4 regions of the Bradyrhizobium ontarionense genome follow, and region 1 is predicted to be linked to each of the others. Evidence: predicted binding sites of a transcription regulator. Region 1 holds the regulator's gene; each other region holds the start of a gene.
The links. Region 1 encodes LexA, which represses DNA repair genes until DNA is damaged. Its sites were predicted from a motif close to TGTTCNNNNTGTGTTCNG; they were not measured.
Positions count from the first base shown of each region.

Region 2: a site for LexA is predicted at 1,527-1,544, ahead of recA (recombinase RecA). Genes of this name have one in related genera too.
Region 3: a site for LexA is predicted at 2,623-2,640, ahead of LQG66_RS25295 (DNA recombination protein RmuC). Genes of this name have one in related genera too.
Region 4: a site for LexA is predicted at 2,364-2,381, ahead of LQG66_RS11140 (ImuA family protein). Genes of this name have one in related genera too.

Region 1 is NZ_CP088156.1:1,505,774-1,510,630, forward strand. Features, by position in the region: gene LQG66_RS06685 (molybdopterin molybdotransferase MoeA) at 161-1,372, shown strand; gene lexA (transcriptional repressor LexA) at 1,587-2,285, shown strand; gene LQG66_RS06695 (hypothetical protein) at 2,554-2,994, shown strand; gene LQG66_RS06700 (ComEC/Rec2 family competence protein) at 3,018-4,857, opposite strand, start outside.
Region 2 is NZ_CP088156.1:8,247,203-8,252,059, reverse strand. Features, by position in the region: gene recA (recombinase RecA) at 348-1,436, opposite strand; gene LQG66_RS36300 (ADP-ribosylation/crystallin J1) at 2,142-2,489, shown strand; gene LQG66_RS36295 (hypothetical protein) at 2,636-2,905, opposite strand; gene LQG66_RS36290 (hypothetical protein) at 3,706-3,891, opposite strand; gene LQG66_RS36285 (DUF6894 family protein) at 3,951-4,190, shown strand; gene LQG66_RS36280 (hypothetical protein) at 4,576-4,806, opposite strand.
Region 3 is NZ_CP088156.1:5,724,667-5,729,523, reverse strand. Features, by position in the region: gene truA (tRNA pseudouridine(38-40) synthase TruA) at 23-760, opposite strand; gene fmt (methionyl-tRNA formyltransferase) at 898-1,833, opposite strand; gene def (peptide deformylase) at 1,974-2,501, opposite strand; gene LQG66_RS25295 (DNA recombination protein RmuC) at 2,671-3,903, shown strand; gene LQG66_RS25290 (GIY-YIG nuclease family protein) at 3,991-4,296, shown strand; gene LQG66_RS25285 (AmpG family muropeptide MFS transporter) at 4,445-4,857, shown strand, end outside.
Region 4 is NZ_CP088156.1:2,445,795-2,450,651, reverse strand. Features, by position in the region: gene LQG66_RS11150 (UdgX family uracil-DNA binding protein) at 1-935, opposite strand, end outside; gene LQG66_RS11145 (putative DNA modification/repair radical SAM protein) at 1,042-2,280, opposite strand; gene LQG66_RS11140 (ImuA family protein) at 2,480-3,268, shown strand; gene LQG66_RS11135 (Y-family DNA polymerase) at 3,168-4,751, shown strand.

The DNA of each region.
Region 1 (4,857 bases):
GCGAGCCCCCGGCAGCCCCAACTGGCGGAGTCGCGCAGGTACGGCGGATCCGGCAGGCGTCGATGAACTGGCGGCAGACCGTTACGGCTTGGCCGCACCGCGCGCATTCGGTTAGAAGGCTGGTCTTTCGACTCGTTCGTCTCCGTCCGAAGGAACTCCCATGGCCCTGATGCCGGTGTCCGATGCGTTGGCCGCGGTGCTCGCGGGCGCCGCGCCGCTGCCTGAGGAACTGGTGGCCCTGGATGAGGCCCATCACCGGGTGCTGGCGCGCGACCTGGCGGCGCTGCGGACGCAGCCGCCCGAGGCGATGTCGGCGATGGACGGCTATGCGGTGCGGACGGCCGATGCCGATCGCGTCAAGGCGCGGCTGAAGGTGATCGGCGAGGTCGCTGCCGGCCGGCCGTTCGATCGCGCCCTCGGCCCCGGCGAGGCCGCCCGCATCTTCACCGGCGGCGTCGTGCCCGACGGCGCCGACGCCGTCGTGATCCAGGAGGACACGGTCGCCGACGGCGACCACGTCGTGATCACGGAAGCCGCGATCAAGGGCCGCCACATCCGCCCGGCCGGCGTCGACTTCAAGCAAGGCATGGTGCTGCTCGAGGGCGGCCGCCGGCTCAGCGACCGCGACCTGTCGCTGGCCGCCAGCATGAACCACCCGGCCCTGCCGGTCCGGCGCCGGCCGAAGGTGGCGCTGCTCGCCACCGGCGACGAGCTGGTGATGCCGGGCTCGACGCCGGGCCCGGGCCAGATCGTCTATTCCAACGGTTATGCCCTGCGCGCGCTGGTGCGCAGCGAGGGTGCGATAGCAGTCGATCTCGGCATTGCCGCGGATACGCTTGCCGCCACCGTCGCTGGCATCCGCCGCGCCCGCGAGGCCGAGGCCGACATCCTGATCACCACCGGCGGCGCCTCGGTCGGCGACCACGACCTGGTCAAGCAGGCGCTCGACGCCGAGGGCGTCGACATGGCGTTCTGGAAGATCGCGATGCGGCCGGGCAAGCCGATGATGCACGGCCGGCTCGGCGGCGTCAGGGTGATCGGACTGCCGGGCAATCCGGTCTCGTCCTATGTCTGCGCCATGCTGTTCCTGGTGCCGCTGATTCGCCGCCTGCTCGGCCGCGCGCAGCTTCATCTGCCGCGCGAGACCGCGCTGCTCGGCCGCGAGCTCGGCGCCAACGACGTGCGCGAGGACTATCTGCGGGCGCGCCTCGAGGAGCGTCCCGACGGCACCCTGATCGCGACCCCCGTGACCCAGCAGGACTCCTCGTTGCTGGGGAATCTCGCGCTGTCCCAGGCGCTTGTGATCCGTCCGGCGTTTGCGCCCAAGGCTGCGGCTGGCAGCCGTTGCGAGATCATGCGCCTGCCGGACTGAGCCCGCGGTCCCCCCGGCAAAGCCCGGCCTGTTCATCATAATTTAAGGATTGCGGAACACACATCGAACATATAGTGTCCGTTCATGATTTGTTTTTAGTATGTTGCGGGCGCCGCGAATTACGGATCGTCCGACATCCATGCGCTCACGGACTCTTCGCCAAGATTCAGAGCCTACGGATTTCAGACGACATCAAACTGGGGACCAAGTCGAGATGCTGACGCGCAAACAGTACGAACTTCTGCGGTTCATCAACGAACGGCTCAAGGAAGCCGGCGTGCCGCCGTCCTTCGACGAGATGAAGGATGCGCTCGACCTGCGCTCGAAGTCCGGCATCCACCGCCTGATCACCGCGCTGGAAGAGCGCGGCTTCATTCGGCGGCTGCCTAATCGCGCTCGCGCCATCGAGGTGATCAAGCTGCCCGAGCTGTCGCAGGCCGCCAACAACCGCCGCGGCTTCACGCCGTCGGTGATCGAAGGCAATCTCGGCAAGGTGCGAACCTCGACACCTGCGCTCGACGATGGCGAACGCCCCGTGGCGGTGCCGGTGATGGGCCGCATCGCCGCAGGTACGCCGATCGAGGCGCTGCAGACCCGCAGCCACACGATCAGCGTGCCTGCCGACATGCTCGGCAATGGTGATCACTATGCGCTCGAGGTGCGCGGTGATTCGATGGTCGATGCCGGCATCCTCGACGGTGACATGGCGCTGATCCAGCGCAACGAGACCGCCGACACCGGCGACATCGTGGTGGCGCTGATCGACGACGAGGAGGCGACGTTGAAGCGCTTCCGCCGCCGCGGTGCTTCGATCGCGCTGGAGCCTGCCAATACCGCCTATGAGGTGCGCATCCTGCCGCCCAACCGGGTGAAGATCCAGGGCAAGCTGGTCGGACTCTACCGCAAATACTGACGCGCATCGCAACGTCGCGCACGCGATCTGCGATCGCGGCGCGGACTCCTGCGTCTGGAAGCGATCATCGCTCTGCGAAATGCACCGAAGGATGTGCAACGCGGCATACTCAAACGCTTGTGATCGTGCGCGACGGCACGCCGCGCAGATCAGCGCAGAATTGCCGCGAAGCACGCGCTAACATCACCATCGATGTCCACTCTGATAGAGGCCTGCGCCTGTCCGGGGGGAAGCGTGGGTCGGCTATCTCTCAACGAGGAGCGATCCGATGTGTGACTACAGCCTCCATGCCGTTGCGTCCCGCCCCGCCAAAGTGGGCGAGACGCTGGTGTCGACGATGTTCCGCGGCACCGCGACCCGCGGCTTCGCCTCGGAAAGCGAGCCGAACGTCGCGGTCTGCATGCTGCCCGGCACCGAGCTCGCCTTTGCCGAGGATGTCCGCTACGACAGCCGCTGGCTGTGGACCCGGACGATCCGCGAGCGCGTCGCCAAGTTCAACGCGATCGAGAAGCACATTCCGGATCGCCACCACGATGCCATCGAGTTCGCCGACGGCCGCCATGTGCTGGTGACGCAGCTCTGCGAAGGCCAGCGCGTCACCGTGCTGCAACTGCCGGTCACCAGGCAGCCGGCCGAGCGCCGCCCCGATGTCGTCGAGGGGACCGGTTCGAATCCGACCACGCCGATACGCCGCATCAGCATCACGTGAGCTGATCGCGTCTGCGGGATGAACTAATCCTCCACGCCCTGCTCCAGCTCCGGCGGCGTGGCGTCCTGCACGCGTGCCGATGGCGCTCGCGGCGCCAGCGTCGGTTCGAATTCGACCGCCTCCGACGGCGCCGGCCACCATGGGCGGTCGGTGCCAACGGCGCGCGCGGGGGTGACAACAAAGTCGTTGCCGTGCCGCGTCAGCATCAGCGTGCCCTGCTGCTGCAGGCGCTGGCGATCGACCACGGCGGCCGCGCAGGAGACTGGCGCCGGACGCGCGGTCACGACCAGCGCGGCGCGCGCGCAATCGTCCGCGACTGCGTCGGGGCGCAGCGCCATCGCGACGAAGCGGCCGTCCGCCGACGCTGCGACGCAGCCGGCCTCATCGCAGGACACGCCGTCGCCGAGCGATGAATCGGCCGGTGCGCGCGCATCGGCATCGGCGGCGAGCCATTCCTTGACGACGAAGACGTCCTTGCCGGTGCGCATCACATGCAGCCGTCCGTCGCCGCCGCGCACCGCGACGGCGCGCCCGTCACCCGAGATCAGGATATCCGGCAGCGGCGTTGCGCCCGCCCAGACCGTCGCCACCGCCAGCACGACGGCGCCCGACCAGCGCAATGGCGTGCGCAGCAGCCCGAACAGAATGAGCCCGAGACTGGCCAGGACCATCGGCCCGATGCCGAACGCCGTGATGCGCCCAACCGCGCCGGGCAAGGCCGCAACCCACCGCGTCACCGCGATCATCCAGTCGATGCCCCAGCCCATCAGCGACCAGAACGGGCCGTCGAGGCCGAACGGCGCCGCCAGCAGGCCGAGCAGGCCTGCCGGCATCACCAGCGCCGAGACCACCGGCATCGCTGCGAGATTGGCCAGCACGCCATAGGGCGTGATGCGGTGGAAGTGGAACGCGGCATAGGGCGTGGTCGCCAGTCCCGCCACCAGCGAGGCCATCAGCAGCATCGCGATCTCGCGCCCGCCCCACAGCGCGATGCGCTGCGTCGCCGAACTGTCGGGTGTCGCCAGCAGCCGCGGCAGCCCGAACTGCACCAGCGCGACGAGGCCGAGCGTGGCCGCAAAGGACATCTGGAAACTCGGATGCACCAGCGCCTCCGGTGCCGCGACCAGCACGATCATCGCGGCCACCGCGAGCGTGCGAAAGGTGATGGCGCGGCGATCGACCATGACCGCGATCAGCACCACCGCCGTCATGAAGAACGACCTCTGGGTCGCGACCTCCGCGCCCGACAGCAGCAGATAGAAGGCGGCCGCGACCAGCGCCGCCGCAGCCGCCCATTTCTTGATCGGGTGGCTCACCGTCAGGCCCGGAATCAGCGCGAGCAGCGCCCGCATCGCGAAGAACACCACGCCGGCGACCACCGCCATGTGATAGCCGGAGATCGACAGCACGTGGCCGAGGCCGGAGATGAACATCGCGTCGTTCACGTCCGGTGTGATGGCATCGCGCCGCCCGGTCAGGAGCGCGGTCGCGATCGCGCGCTCATCGCCACCGAGACGCGCGCGGATGCGCGCATCGATCGTATCGCGCAAACCCTGCATGATCGCGGCATAGCGCAGGCCGGGCCCCGCGGCCTGCGGCGGCGCCACCGTGGTGATCGCCCCGGTCACGAAGCCGGAGGCACCGATGCCCTGGAAGAAGATGTCGCGGGCGAAATCGTAGGAGCCGGGACGCACCGGCGCGAGCGGCGGCAGCAGCCGCGCCTTCAGCTGCACGAAGCTGCCGACCTCCGGCGCCGCCCCCTTGCGCACGGCAAGCCGGACGCGCGCGAGCGTGATCGCATTGCGCTGGCTTTCCATCGACGCCACGCGCAGCACGATGCGGTCGCTGCGTTCGCGGATGTCG
Region 2 (4,857 bases), 1.7 Mb from region 1:
CTCCGGCATGGCCTGATTGGCTCAAGGCGCGCTATCAACACGTTCGCGATCGGGTCCCAGCGCAAAAGATTGGCGTCGGAAAGCTCGGTGCCGCCCACCAGCCGCGCGGATCTGGTCCGTTCGTCCGCGCGCACGCTTTTACTTATTCAAGTCCAAGATCAGACCAAGATCAGTCCAAGACCTTCAAGTCCGAGACCGCATCAGGCGCACAGAAAGGCATGTTCGCTGCATTCGTAAATGCAGCCGCTCAAGACGCGCAGATTTTGGCAGAGCACCAGGCATGTGCAAGCGGCAGGCGCCGGAACGTCGGCAACTCAACGTCCACGGCGCCCGCAGTCGTCGTAATCCTACTCTTCCGTGGGCTCCTCGCCGTCGGCGTCGCGCTCGGCATTGCCGGCCAGGATCTGCTCGGCGATCAGGCCGGAGTTCTGACGGATCGCGGCCTCGATCTTTGCGGTCATGTCAGGGTTGGCCTTGAGGAACGACTTCGAGTTCTCACGCCCTTGCCCGAGCCGCTGGCTGTCATAGGAGAACCAAGCGCCGGACTTCTCGACGATGCCGGCCTTGACGCCGAGATCGAGGATCTCACCCATCTTGGACACGCCCTCACCGTACATGATGTCGAACTCGACCTGCTTGAACGGTGGCGCCAGCTTGTTCTTCACCACCTTGACGCGGGTGGAGTTGCCGATCACCTCGTCGCGCTCCTTGATCGCACCGATACGGCGGATGTCGAGACGAACCGACGCGTAGAATTTCAGCGCATTGCCGCCGGTCGTCGTCTCCGGCGAACCATACATCACACCGATTTTCATGCGGATCTGGTTGATGAAGATCACCATGGTGTGGGATTTGTTGATAGAGGCGGTCAGTTTGCGCAACGCCTGGCTCATCAGGCGGGCCTGCAGGCCCGGCAGCGACTCGCCCATCTCACCCTCGAGCTCGGCCTTCGGCACCAGCGCCGCCACCGAGTCGACCACCAGCACGTCGACCGCCCCCGAACGCACCAGCGTATCGCAGATCTCGAGCGCCTGCTCGCCTGTGTCCGGCTGCGAGATCAGCAGCTCGTCGATGTTGACGCCCAGCTTGCGCGCATAGACCGGATCGAGCGCGTGCTCGGCATCGATGAAGGCGCAGATGCCGCCCTTCTTCTGCGCCTCGGCCACGGTGTGCAGCGCCAGGGTGGTCTTGCCCGACGATTCCGGTCCGTAGATCTCGACGACCCGCCCCTTGGGCAGGCCACCGATGCCGAGCGCGATGTCGAGCCCGAGCGAGCCGCTCGACACCGTCTCGACATCCATCGAACGGTCGTTCTTGCCCAGCCTCATCACCGAGCCCTTGCCGAACTGACGCTCGATCTGGGACAGCGCAGCGGAGAGCGCCTTACTCTTATCCATTGAGGAACCTTCGACGATACGCAGGGCGGTGGCGGACATTGGCGCTCCTTATGGCGGGGATTCGCGGGATGGACAAACGGTTAACGAGGCCGGCAGCAATCTTAAGATGAATGTACCCTATCCGTTCTTTGTTCGCAATATGTTCCTGTGACTATTTCGGTGCAGCTCAGCTTTTCTCCGGCTCGGCCTAAGTTGGATTGGCAGTGGCTTATTTTCAGGTGGAACGCTAACTTGTTCCCGCTGTGGGGTTTTGAACACATCTCGGGGGGTAATAAGAAGTCAGTCTTCGAGATCGCTCTGGCGTTGTCCATTTTCGCCTGTTCGATGTCGTCGCAGGCACGGACGTCCACCACTCCGGCGGCATCTAGCCCGTCGAAAGCGGGTGTAAAAGTCGCGAAGAAACCTCGAATGCATGATGGCTGCCATAGTCGAGGTGCCCGGATGTCGGGCAAACCTTGCCAGTAACCCTGGATAAGCTCGACAGCGGAATGTGAGTCCGCCAGTTGGCGGCCTCCTTTCACTCCAGGCGTGAGGCAGATGGCGTCGAGGCGGAAGCCGCCTCGACCGATTTTTCAATTCATTCCAACCGCCGGATATTTTCGCGATTTCGTAAACGAACCGATCCCTGCGATGATCCGCCACGACGGCCCAACGCCGTCACTTTCCCCGATTGAGCGTGTCCTGATGTCGAGATAAGTCGGCAGCACAACTGCGTTGCTGAGCTTCTCGCGAGATCGCACGACCATGTCCGAGCCGACCATCACGCTGTGGCGTCCCGTGGGCCCCGAGGAACTCGCACTGATCGCGGCCTCGGGCATGCGGGCGTTCCCGCCGCGCTTGCCCGAGCAGCCAATCTTCTATCCGGTCCTGACCGAAGAGTACGCGGTGAAGATCGCGCGGGACTGGAACGTGCCGGCGAGTGGCCGCGGCCATGTGCTGCGCTTCGCGATCCTACGACGTTTCATCGACAGCTACGACGTGCGTGAAGCCGGCGGGCGCGACCATCTGGAGTACTGGATTCCGAGCGAGCATCTCGCGGACCTCAACGCCGCAATCGTCGGCCCGATCGTGCTCGTCAAAACCTTTCCTTGAAACTACCAAGCTTCTACACGAGTGCGCAGACCGCACGTCCGTGGTTCTCCTGACAGGAACGAAGTTCCCTCGCCTCTTCTGCTTTTGTTCGGCTGATCGCACGTGCAAGCGCACGGATTTCGTGCAGAGGCATGGGCATGCGCGGTTCAGACGTCGTGCAGGCCGGCCCCGCGCCGTGAGTTCCGCGAACGAACTGTCGCCGCCGCGGTCCCACAACATCGAGATGATGCATTGATCGCGGGACCACCAACGGCTGCAAGGAAGATCGGGATCATCCACGCGTGGCATTCCGGTCCGCCGCAGTGCGGGCCGATCGCCGACTCAGCAAGCGGTTCAACTGCGCCGGTATGATGGTCGACAGCTAAAACTGCAGCGAGGCATCCAATGGTGAGGATGGCGTCGATGATCTCGTACATCGTCCGCACTCGGAACGACGGGAAGATGAAAGATCAGTTTCAGGTGGAACCGCGTGAGCAGCGTCACTGATGACGCGTCGCTGTCCGCGGTTCTCGAACAACAACTATTGTCATAAACCTTTGGTTGCGGTATAAAGTTGGAGCTATCGGACGCAAAACAAATTTTAGATCGGCCCCGGATTTGTTTGTTCGTTGCAATGATGGCTGGCCCATATCAGATGCTGATGTGCCGCCGCCTGGCTGTCACGTGTAGGCGCATGGACCTGAAACCATAGCGCCCAAAGAAAGCCCCGGACCATGTCCGGGGCTTTTGACGTTGGCTCGTTGCCAAGCCATTGCACGATCTTGTCATCTGATGCATGCGATCGCCGCGGAACGCATCACGCCCGTTGCGCGTGATGCGTTCATGATACGAGAGGACGTGATCTGCCCCTCATGCAGGGCCGGCTTCCAGCGGCTTGAGCTTCGTTCGCGGCATGGCACCGCGGAGGAGGCCCGGTGCCCCCTTTGTGACGCACTCATCGAGATGCTCGACGGGGCGACAGACGTCACCTACCGCCTCACGCTCGTGCCGGAACGGATCTTCGCTCGGTGGCACGCAGGCTCACGTTTCGGCGCAAACGAAGTGAGGGCCTCGGGGGACGAACGGCCCCCCGGCGCCACTGCGGGGCGATGCAACCTTGATTTGACGCAAGGCGCGCGCTCTAGCTTTGCACTAGGGTCATTTTCGTCATTGCCGAACTACCCGGTCGGGAAGCTACGACGTTGACGCCGAGCCTCGGACCGCGGCGGTCCGAGGCTCACTCGTTCGGCCACGATGCACCTCTCTTGATCTTTTGGCCGCCATTCGCGGCCGCGATGCGCCGCAGCTTGCGCTGCGCAGGTAGCGCGATCTTTCCGCCGACGAAGACAACCACCGGCAGTTGCGCGCCGGCGAAGCGACCGTATTTTACCGGAATTGATCCGTTTGGGTTTTCCGCCTCCATTTACGCCGCGTTCATCAAACCCAGCGGCCTGGGGCGGTCAGGGGTCACCGGTTTTGGCAATGCCGCTCTATTTCTTTCGTATCCGAAATGGCCACTTCTCAGGCGCGTCCGAGTATGGGACCGAGTGCGTCGATCGCAACGCCGCCTGGAAAGAGATGACCACTGTCTGTGCCGACATGGCCAGCAGCATCTCGCGCAAGCTCGCCGAAAACTCCGAATGGCAGATGGAGCTGCTCGACGAGACCCGGCAGCCGGTGTTCCGGATCCGCATCGTCGCGGAGACACTGGATGAGGTCTGACCGGCCGCCGGGATAGCGACCAAGAATGGTTCATGCCGGCCCCTTGCAATCCTGGCCTGTGGCAGGGCGCGTCGCTGCCTTTCATTTCGGCAAACGACTTTGATCAAGATCAAAATGTCTGTTCCCGTCCTGGCAGACATTCAAATTGTATGGGTAATCTAATCTTCAAGTGTCCGCGAACCGGGATGAACGTGCAGCACTGGCTGGAGGAGCCGAGGGCGGGCGACCCGTCATCCTCCTATGAAACCGTGGTTTGCAAGGCCTGTACCCGGCTTCATTTCATCAATCGGATGACCCGGAAACTGCTCGGCGAAAAAGAACAATGACCGGCCTGCCGGTGCAGCAAGCTTGAGTTCCGATCAGACGAGTTGCGGAGCACAATGGATCAGTCCGCGCTCGGCAATCGCCGCATCGTGAACTCGATGGCGCCGTCGGGCAATTCGCGCCAGCTTTCGACGGCGCTCATATAGCCCCCCTTGGGATAGCGGGTCAGATAGTCGCGGGCCTTGGCGCGCGCTTCCTCACGCGGCAGGGTGAAGGTGTCGCGCACATAGCCGTCGCCCTTCCGGCGCCGGGCTGCCATTCGGCTGGCGACATCCCGCGGGCGCAACCCCATCGACGAACTCCAACGCGCTACAACCCCGTCAATATAGACGAAGCCGCGAGG
Region 3 (4,857 bases), 4.2 Mb from region 1:
CCAATGCGCCGTGCCGCCGAACTCAGTAGTCGACTCTGACCAAATAGAGTCCCTCCGGCGGCGCGACGACGCCACAGGCGGCGCGGTTGCGCGCGGCGAGCGCGGCGGCAAGATCGTCCGCGGTCCAGCGGCCCTGCCCGACCCATACCAGCGAGCCGACCATCGAGCGCACCTGGCTGTGCAGGTAGGAGCGCGCCGAGGTGAGGATCGTCACCGCATCGCCGTCTCTGACGACGTCGAGCTGATCGAGTGTCTTCTCCGGCGATTTCGCCTGACATTCGGTGTCGCGGAACGTCGTGAAATCATGCTTGCCGATCAGGCGCTGTGCGGCCGCATGCATCGCCTCCGAATCGAGCCGCTGCGGCACGCGCCAGACACGGCCCGCCTCCAAGGCAAGATTGGAGCGGCGATTGACGATGCGGTAGCGATAGTGCCGCTTCCTGGCCGAGAACCGCGCTTCGAACGTGTCGGGCACGGTCTCGGCACCGAGCACCGCGATCGGGTTTGGCCGCAGATGGGCGTTGAGCGCGTCGCGCAATTTGTCCGGCCTGAACTCTTTTTCGATGTCGCAATGCGCGACCTGACCGGTGGCGTGAACGCCGGCGTCAGTGCGCCCCGAGCCGTGCACGCGGGTTGCTACACCGCAGGTCGCCCGCACCGCAGCCTCGAGCGCCCCCTGCACCGACGGCAGCGTCGGCTGCAGCTGCCAGCCGCAGAACGGCGTGCCGTCATATTCGATGGTGAGCTTGTAGCGGGGCATGCGGTTTGTTGCGGCCGTCATCGCCCGCGCAGGCGGGCGATCCAGTAATCACCAACGTCTCGGTTCGATCACGGACGTCTCCGCGTACTGGATACCCCGCCTGCGCGGGGTATGACAGAGGGAGAAGAGGAACGGGCTCACCCGAAGCGCAGCGCCGGCGCGACGCGCGTCCCGCGGAGAAAGTCGACAGCCTTCATCGGCGCCTTGCCGGCACGTTGCAGCTCGACGATGCGGATGGCACCGTCGCCGCAGGCGATGGTGAGCTGCTCGTCCAGAACAGTGCCGGGCGTGCCCGTCCCGGCTGCCCGCTCACAACGCAGGATCTTCAGGCGGACCGCCTCGCCGTCGAGCGTGATCTCGCTCCAGGCGCCCGGAAACGGCGACAGGCCGTGGATGTGGCGCAGCACCGCGTGGGCCGGCTTCGTCCAGTCGATCCGCGCTTCCGCCTTGTCGATCTTGGCGGCGTAGGTGACGCCGTCCTCGGCCTGCGCAGTCAGCGTGAGCCCGCCGCGCTCCAGCGCCGCCATCGCCCGCACCATCAGGTCGGCGCCGATCCGCGCCAGCCGGTCGTGCAGATCGGACGCCGTCATCGCGTCGGTGATCGCGAGGCGCTCGGCCATCGCGACATCGCCGGTATCGAGGCCAACGTCCATCTTCATGACCATGACGCCCGTCTCGGCATCACCGGCCATGACGGCCCGGTTGATCGGCGCGGCGCCGCGCCAGCGCGGCAGCAGCGAGGCGTGAAGATTGTAGCAGCCGAGCCTCGGCGCATCGAGAATGGCCTGCGGCAGGATCATGCCATAGGCGACGACGACGGCCGCATCGGCCTGATGCGCGCGGAACTCGGCCAGCGCATCCTCGGTCCTCAGCGTCTTCGGCGTGAACACGGGAATGCCGAGCCGGCGCGCCTCGGTCTCGATCGGCGTCGGCTGCAGCGCCAGGCCACGGCGGCCGCCGGGCTTCGGCGCACGCGTATACACCGCCGCGATCTCGTGGCCGTGGCCGGCGAGCTCTAGCAGGGTCGGCACGGCGAAGTCGGGCGTGCCCATGAAGATCAGACGAAGGGGCATTGACGCATTCTCGTCGTGCGAGGTCAGCCTCCCTGCGCTCGTCATGCCCGCGCTTGTCGCGGGCATCCACGTCGTTGGTCGTTCGCGGCCATCGCGTGGATGGCCGGGTCAAGCCCGGCCATGACGGAGAGAGTTGTCGATTACTCCACCGCGCGCTTGGCGGCCTTGGTGAACTTCTTCATCACGCGGTCGCGCTTGAGTTTCGACAGATAGTCGATGAACAGGACGCCGTTGAGATGATCGATCTCGTGCTGGATGCAGGTGGCATAGAGCCCTTCGGCATCCTCCTCGCGCACCCGGCCTTCGATATCGATGAAGCGGACGCGGACCCGCGCCGGCCGCTCGACCTCCTCGTAATATTCGGGGATCGACAGGCAACCCTCCTCGTAGACCGACAGCTCGTCCGACCTGGCGATGATCTCGGGATTGATGAAGACGCGCGGCTCCCGCTTGGTCTCGCCTTCCGCATCCGGCTTGGACAGATCCATGGTGATGACACGCAAGGGTTGCGCGACCTGGATCGCCGCGAGCCCGATGCCGGGCGCGTCGTACATGGTCTGGAACATGTCGTCGACCAGTTGCCGGATCTCCGGCGTGACCTTCTCGACAGGGTTGGACACCAGCCGCAACTGCTTGTCCGGCAGGATGATGATTTCGCGTAGGGACATGGCGCGCGATTTAAGCCGCGGAACCGGCGCGGTCAATGTGAGGCCGCCCGGTTAAGACTTCGCTAACCATGAATTTCAACGTCTCGTTAACCATACATCTTAACCCGACCTTAACCATAAATGTTCTCTCTTCGTTCGCGAGCTTGTGCGAATCGGATAGACGGGGGTGATGACCGCCAGTCCACCTCTCAATCCTGTCGTCGTCATGATCGGCGACCTTCCCGTCAGGGCCAGCGATGCACTGATCGGCTTCGGCGTGCTGGTGTTGCTGCTGCTCGTCATGATTGCGATTGCGGTGGCCCGTTCCGGCCGGCATGGCACTCAACTGGCCATCGCGCAGGCGGTGCGCGCCGACGAGCTCGAGCAGCGGTTCGGCGACATGATGCGGATCCAGAGCGAGGCCTCCGGGCGGGTCGACGCGATGGCGCAGCTCCTGGCCGGCCGCCAGGTGGAACTTGCGCGCAGTGTCAACGAGCGGCTCGATACGGTGACCCACCGCGTCGGCCAGTCGATGGAGCAGAGCACACGCCACACGATGGACAGCTTGCGCGTGCTGCACGAGCGCCTCGGCATCATCGACAGCGCGCATCGCGACCTGAGCGAGCTGACGACGCAGGTGACGACCCTGCGCGACGTGCTCGCCAACAAGCAGTCGCGCGGCGCCTTCGGCCAGGCCCGCATGGAGGCGATTGTCCAGGACGGGCTGCCGAAGGGCAGCTACGCCTTCCAGTACACCCTCGCCAGCGGCAAACGGCCGGACTGCGTCGTGTTCCTACCCGACACGCGACCGCTGTGCATCGATGCCAAATTCCCGCTGGAGGCGGTGACCGCGCTGCATGATGCCACGAGCGACGAGGAGAAGCGCGCCGCCGCGCAGCGGCTGCGCACGGACGTGCTGCGGCACGTCAACGACATCGCCGAGAAATACCTGGTCGTCGGCGAGACGCAGGACACCGCGCTGATGTTCGTGCCCTCGGAGTCGGTCTATGCCGAGATTCACGACGGCTTCGACGACGTGATCCAGAAGGCCTATCGCGCCCACGTCGTGCTGGTGTCGCCGTCGCTCCTGATGCTCGCGATCCAGGTCATGCAGCAGATCATGAAGGATGCACGCATCCGCGACGCCGCCGACCAGATCCGCAACGAGGTGATCCATCTCGGCGATGATCTCGGCCGCCTGCGCGAACGCGTGCTCAAGCTGCAGAAGCACTTTGGCGACGTCGGCGAGGATCTCCGGCAGATCCTGATCTCGGCCGACAAGATCGAGAAGCGCGCCGGGCGCATCGAGGAGCTCGATTTCAGCAAGCAGGATGCGCCGGTGGACTCGCCACGCATCGCGCCGGCCGCCGGCACGACGCCGGAGCTGCTTCCGCTGGCGGGGCGCGTGCAGGCGGGGGAGTAACCAAGGCGTTGTGGACGTTTACAGCTCGCAGCAAATTCGGTGTCATCGTCCGCGCAGGCGGACGATCCAGTATCCCAGAGACATCAGATGGGTCCTCGCAGCTTCTATGTCTACATTCTCGCAAGCCGCATCGGAGGCACGCTTTACATCGGTGTTACAAATGATCTGATCCGTCGTGTTGCCGAACATAAGTCAAAGCTGATCGAGAGCTTCACGGAGAAATATGACGTCGTTCGCCTCGTCTACTTCGAAGAATTCGACGATCCGGAGAACGCGATCGGACGGGAGAAGCGGCTGAAGAAATGGAATCGTGCGTGGAAGATCCGACTGATCGAGGAGAACAATCCAAATTGGGATGACCTCTATCCAGGAATTGGCGGTAGCCAGATCTAAGACCGTCATGCCCGCGCAGGCGGGCATCCAGTACGCCGCAGCGGCTATGGAGACCCGAGATGCCGGTGGTTACTGGATCGTCCGCCTTCGCGGACGATGACAGCGGGGATGGGGAGCGTTTCTTGCACAAATCTGGTAGCACATTCTCATGACCGCACCTGACACCGCCTCTGAGATCGCCACTCCGATTGCGAAGTCCGCCCCGGCTAAGCCGGCGCCCACCTGGCGCGAGAGCATCGCGGTGTATCTGCAGCCGCGCGTGCTCGTGGTGCTGTTCCTCGGCTTCTCGTCCGGACTTCCGCTCGCATTGTCCGGCTCGACCTTGCAGATCTGGATGCGCGAGCTCGGCGTCGATCTCGGCACGATCGGGCTGTTCGCCCTCGTCGGAACGCCCTACACGCTGAAATTCCTCTGGGCGCCGCTGGTCGACGCGCTGCACGTGCCGCTGCTCACCCGCGCGTTCGGACGGCGGCGCGGCTGGCTGGTGTTCGCACAGATCCTGCTGATCGCGGCTATCCTGCTGCTCGCGCTGACCGACCCCGCACGCGCGCCGTTCATGGT
Region 4 (4,857 bases), 940 kb from region 1:
GGGCAGGCGCGGCAGGCGGCGGCCTGCTCACGCAAGCTCTCGAGATCCGTTGTGTCGAGCTCACGTGAGGTCTCAGCATCGGCCTCGCCACGTGCTTTCGGCTTGCGGGTCATCGCGGCGTCCTCGACGCGTTTCTGCGGCTTGTGTGGTTCGGTGCCGGGCTCGGCGATCATGTCGGTGGTGCGCCGGGCGGTGGCGGCGATCAGCGGCTGGATCAGCTTGGCTTCAGGCAGGTTCTGCCAATATTTCTTCGGCATCTCCTTTTCCATCGCCTTCACTTTCAGCCGCGCCGGATTGAAAATGCTGGCGTAATAACGCAGCCACACCTCTTCGAGCCGGTCTTCGGACGGCGCTTCAGCCTTGCTCACACCGGGCGTGAAGGAGACGTGGCTGCCGTCCCAATGCGCACAGATTTCGGGCGTGAGGATCGACCACGGCATGTCGGCGAAGCGGCGCGCGAAGAACGGCGCGGCGCATTCGACGACGTGGTGCTCGGGCTCGAACCAGGCGACGTAGCGCGCCTCGCGCTCGCGGCCGATCTCGCGGAAGCGGACGAAGGCGTGCATCTTGTGAACGTCGCGGCGCACCCCGCGCGCCAGCGCGTTGGCCTGCGCCACGTCCGGATCGGTCGCGATCTCCATCAGGTCGTGGTTGGCCTTGAGCCGCCACAACAGCCGATAGAGCAGGGCGAAGCGGTTGGGATCACGGTGCAGGATCGCGCTCTCGGCGAGCTCCATGAAGCTCGCCGGCACCGAGAACGTGCCCTTGGGCACCTCGGGCAGCTGCGTCTCGGCGGCATCGTCGAACAGATCGGGCGCCGCGCCCTTGACGCGCCAGGTGACATCGGCCGGTCGGACGTCGTTCATCACGAGCGCCCGCGCGGCCGTGCGCCAGCCGTCGAAATCGGTGTCGCTGTCGAGGGTTACGACGTGCATCTGTCTCCTCACGTCATTGCGAGGAGCGAAGCGACGAAGCAATCCAGAGTCTTCAAGTCGCCCCTGGATTGCTTCGGGGCTTCGCCCCTCGCAATGACGGCTTCCGTTAGAATCCAAATCCCAGCTGCTGCGGTTTCGGCCGCAGCCGCGCCGCGAGGCCGGCGCCGTCGAGCAGGGACGGCTGCGGCCGGTGGTCGGAGAGAACGATGAACGGCAGCGCCTTGTTCCGGATCACATTGAGCTGCGCCAGATCCGCAAAGCGGATCGTGGTGGTGCGGCGCGTCGACAGGATGCGCTCCACGGTGCGGGTGCCGAAGCCCGGCACGCGCAGCAGCTCCTCGCGGCTCGCTGTGTTGATGTCGAGCGGGAAACGGTCGCGGTGGCGCAGCGCCCAGGCGAGCTTGGGGTCGATGTCGAGCGGCAGCATGCCTTCGCTCTCCTCGACAATTTCATCGGCATCGAAGCCGTAGAAGCGCATCAGCCAGTCGGCCTGGTACAGCCGGTGCTCGCGCACCAGAGGCGGCGCCTGCAGCGGCAGCGCGCGGCTGGCATCGGGGATCGGGCTGAACGCAGAGTAATACACGCGCCTGAGCTTGTAGGCGCCGTAGAGATTGGCCGAGGTCGACAGGATGGTGCGGTCGTTGGCATCGTCGGCGCCGACGATCATCTGCGTGCTCTGGCCGGCGGGCGCGAAGCGCGGCGGCCGCGCCCGGCGCGCCGTCTTCTTCGCCTCCGCCGTCTCGTCGAGCTTGAGCCGGAGCCGGCCCATGGTGCGGCGGATCGCGCGCTGGTCCTTCTCCGGCGCGAGCTTCGTGAGGCTCGCCTCCAGCGGCGTCTCGATGTTGATGCTGAGCCGGTCGGCATATCGGCCGGCCTCGGCGATCAGCGCCTCGTCGGCCTCTGGAATGGTCTTCAGATGGATGTAGCCGCGGAAGCGGTGCTCCTCGCGCAGTTTGCGCGCCACGCTCACGACCTGCTCCATGGTGTAGTCCGGGCTGCGGATGATGCCGGACGACAAAAACAGGCCCTCGATGTAGTTGCGGCGATAGAAGTCGATGGTGAGCTTCACGACCTCGTCGACCGTGAAGCGCGCGCGGGCCACGTTGGAGGAGGCGCGGTTGACGCAATACAGACAGTCGTAGTTGCAGGCGTTGGTGAGCAAAATCTTGAGCAGCGAGATGCAGCGTCCATCCGGCGCATAGGAGTGGCAGATGCCCATGCCGGGCGCGGTCGAGCCGAGGCCCTTGCCGTCGCGGGAATCCCGCATCTCCGTACCGCTGGAGGCGCAGGAGGCATCGTACTTGGCGGCATCGGCCAGGATCTCCAGCTTGCGGAGCAGCTCCATGCGTTCGAATCCCTTTGATTCCATTGCTTGAATCACACCCGGGGTAATCCCGATTGACTCATCGTCCGGCGTTAGCTTTATATTAGAACATATCATGAACAAAGAGGTTCGTCGCGGGTTCACTGCCCAAGTTGACTGCAAGCCTCACCGCAAAGAACGGCAGCGCCCGCACGATGGATTTTGAGAGGAGCGGCGACGGATGACCGGCGCACGCATGGAGACGCTCGCGCAGTTGCGCGGCCGCATTGCCCGTCTCGAGGTGGCCGATGGCGCACATGACATGCGCAGGGTCGCGCTCGGCCATGACGCGGCCGATGCGACCCTGCAGGGCGGGCTCGCCACCGGCGCGCTGCACGAGGTGTTCGCCGAGACCGAACGTCAGGCGGCGGCCGCGACCGGCTTCCTCTGCGGGCTGGCCGCGCGGGTCGCGGCGCAGCGGCCCTTGATCTGGATCCGGCAGGATTTCGCCGAGCGCGAGATGGGCGCGCTGTCGATGAGCGGGCTCGCCGAGCTCGGGCTCGATCCGCGCCGCATCGTGATCGTGCGCGCGCCCGACCTCGATCACGGCTTACGCACCGCCGCCGACGCGCTCGCCTGCGATGCGCTCGGCAGTGTGATGCTGGAGGTGTGGGGCGAGACGCAAAAGCTCGATCTCGTCGCCAGCCGCAAGCTGACCCTGGCCGCGCAGGAGTCCGGCGTCACCGCGCTCATGTTGCGCATTGCGGCCACACCCGAACCCTCGACCGCCGAGACGCGCTGGATCGTCCGCACCGCGCCGTCGCTGCCCTCGGCGCCGTGGATGGCGTGGGGCGCGCCGCGTCTCGACGCCGAGCTCATTCGCAACCGTCACGGCCAGACCGGACGATGGATCATGGAGTGGACCCCCGATGCGTGCCGTTTCAGCGAACCGGCGGCGGATCCTCAGCCTGTGGCTGCCGCGCCTGCCCATCGATCGCATCATGCGCAGCCGCGCCGCCGCTCTGCCTGATGCCAAGCCGCAGGTCGTCGTCATCAAGGACGCCAATGCGCTGTTGATCCATTCGCTCGACGAGGCGGCGGCGCGCCATGGCGTGAGCCTCGGCCAGCCGCTGGCGAACGCCCGCGCCGTCTGTCCCGACCTCGTCGTGCACGAGGCCGATCTCGCGGCTGACGCTCATATGCTGGAAGGCATCGCCGACTGGTGCGACCGCTTCACCCCGCTGGTGGCGCTCGATTCCCCGCATGGGCTGACGCTCGACATCACCGGCTGCGTCCATCTGTTCGGCGGCGAGGCGAAGCTGATGCAGTCGGTCTGCGATGCACTGACCGCGCGCGGCGTCACCGTGTCGGCGGCAATCGCGTCCAATGCGGTGTGCGCGCGTACGCTGAACCGGCAGGTGCATGGCCGCATCGTGCCGGACGGCGAGGAGGCGGCCACGGTGTCGCTGCTGCCGGTGGCCGCGCTCGGCGGCAGCGAGGCCATCACGCTCGGCCTGCGCCGCGCCGGCCTGAAGACGATCGGCGACGTCGCCGCGCGCGGCCGCAATGAGATCACGGCGCGCTTCGGCGCCGGCTTCACCCGCGTGCTCGCCCAGGCGCTGGGCGAAGCCGATGCGCCGATCAGCCCGCGGAAAGTCCCGCCGGACTACATCGTCGAGAAGCGCTTCGCCGAGCCGGTCGCGACCGACACCGTGATCGCGGCCAGCCTGTCCAGCCTCGCCGCGATGCTGGTGAGGGCGATGGCGCAGCAGGGCAAGGGCGCGCGGCGGCTGGAGGCCTGCTTCTTCCGTACCGATGGGCTGGTGCGGGTGATCGCGGTCGAGACCGGCCAGCCGGTCACCGAGGCCACGGTCATCGACCGGCTGTTCCGCGACCGCCTGGAGGCCCTGAACGATCCGCTCGATCCCGGCTTCGGCTTCGACATGATCCGGCTGTCGGCGAGCCGCAGCGAGATCGTGGTGCAGCAGCAGCGCGATCTCGATGCCCATGTTCATGACAATGACGAGCTGGCGGCCCTGATCGACCGTATCGCCGCGCGCATCGGCGGCAGGCGCGTGGTCGTATATCTGCCGGTGGAGACCCACATCCCGGAGCGGGCGACGCTGCCGTTACAGGCGCAGCAGCATCTCGCCGCCGCCACCGCGGCCGATTGGCCGGAGCGTGAGGCAGACGAGCCGCCGCTGCGACCGCTGCGGCTGTTCGCGCAGCCGGAGGCGATCCAGGTGATCGCCGAGGTGCCGGACGGCCCGCCGGCGCGCTTCGTCTGGCGCCGCGCCGCGCATGCGGTGGTGCGCGCCGAAGGACCGGAGCGCATCGCGATGGAATGGTGGCGGCCGGAGGGACAGGGGCTGACCCGCGACTATTTCCGCGTCGAGGACGAGCACGGCCTGCGCTTCTGGCTCTACCGCGACGGGCTCTACGACCGCGAGCTGGAGCAGCCTGAAGGCCGGCCGGTGCAGCCCGCCTGGTACATGCACGGGCTGTTCGCATGAGGGGAGGGGAGATTGCCGCGGTGCCGACGTCTCTCCGCTTGCGGAAGAGCGATCGCATAGGGTCGCTCATTGTCCCCGCCGGCGCGGCCGTCACCATCCTTCGAGA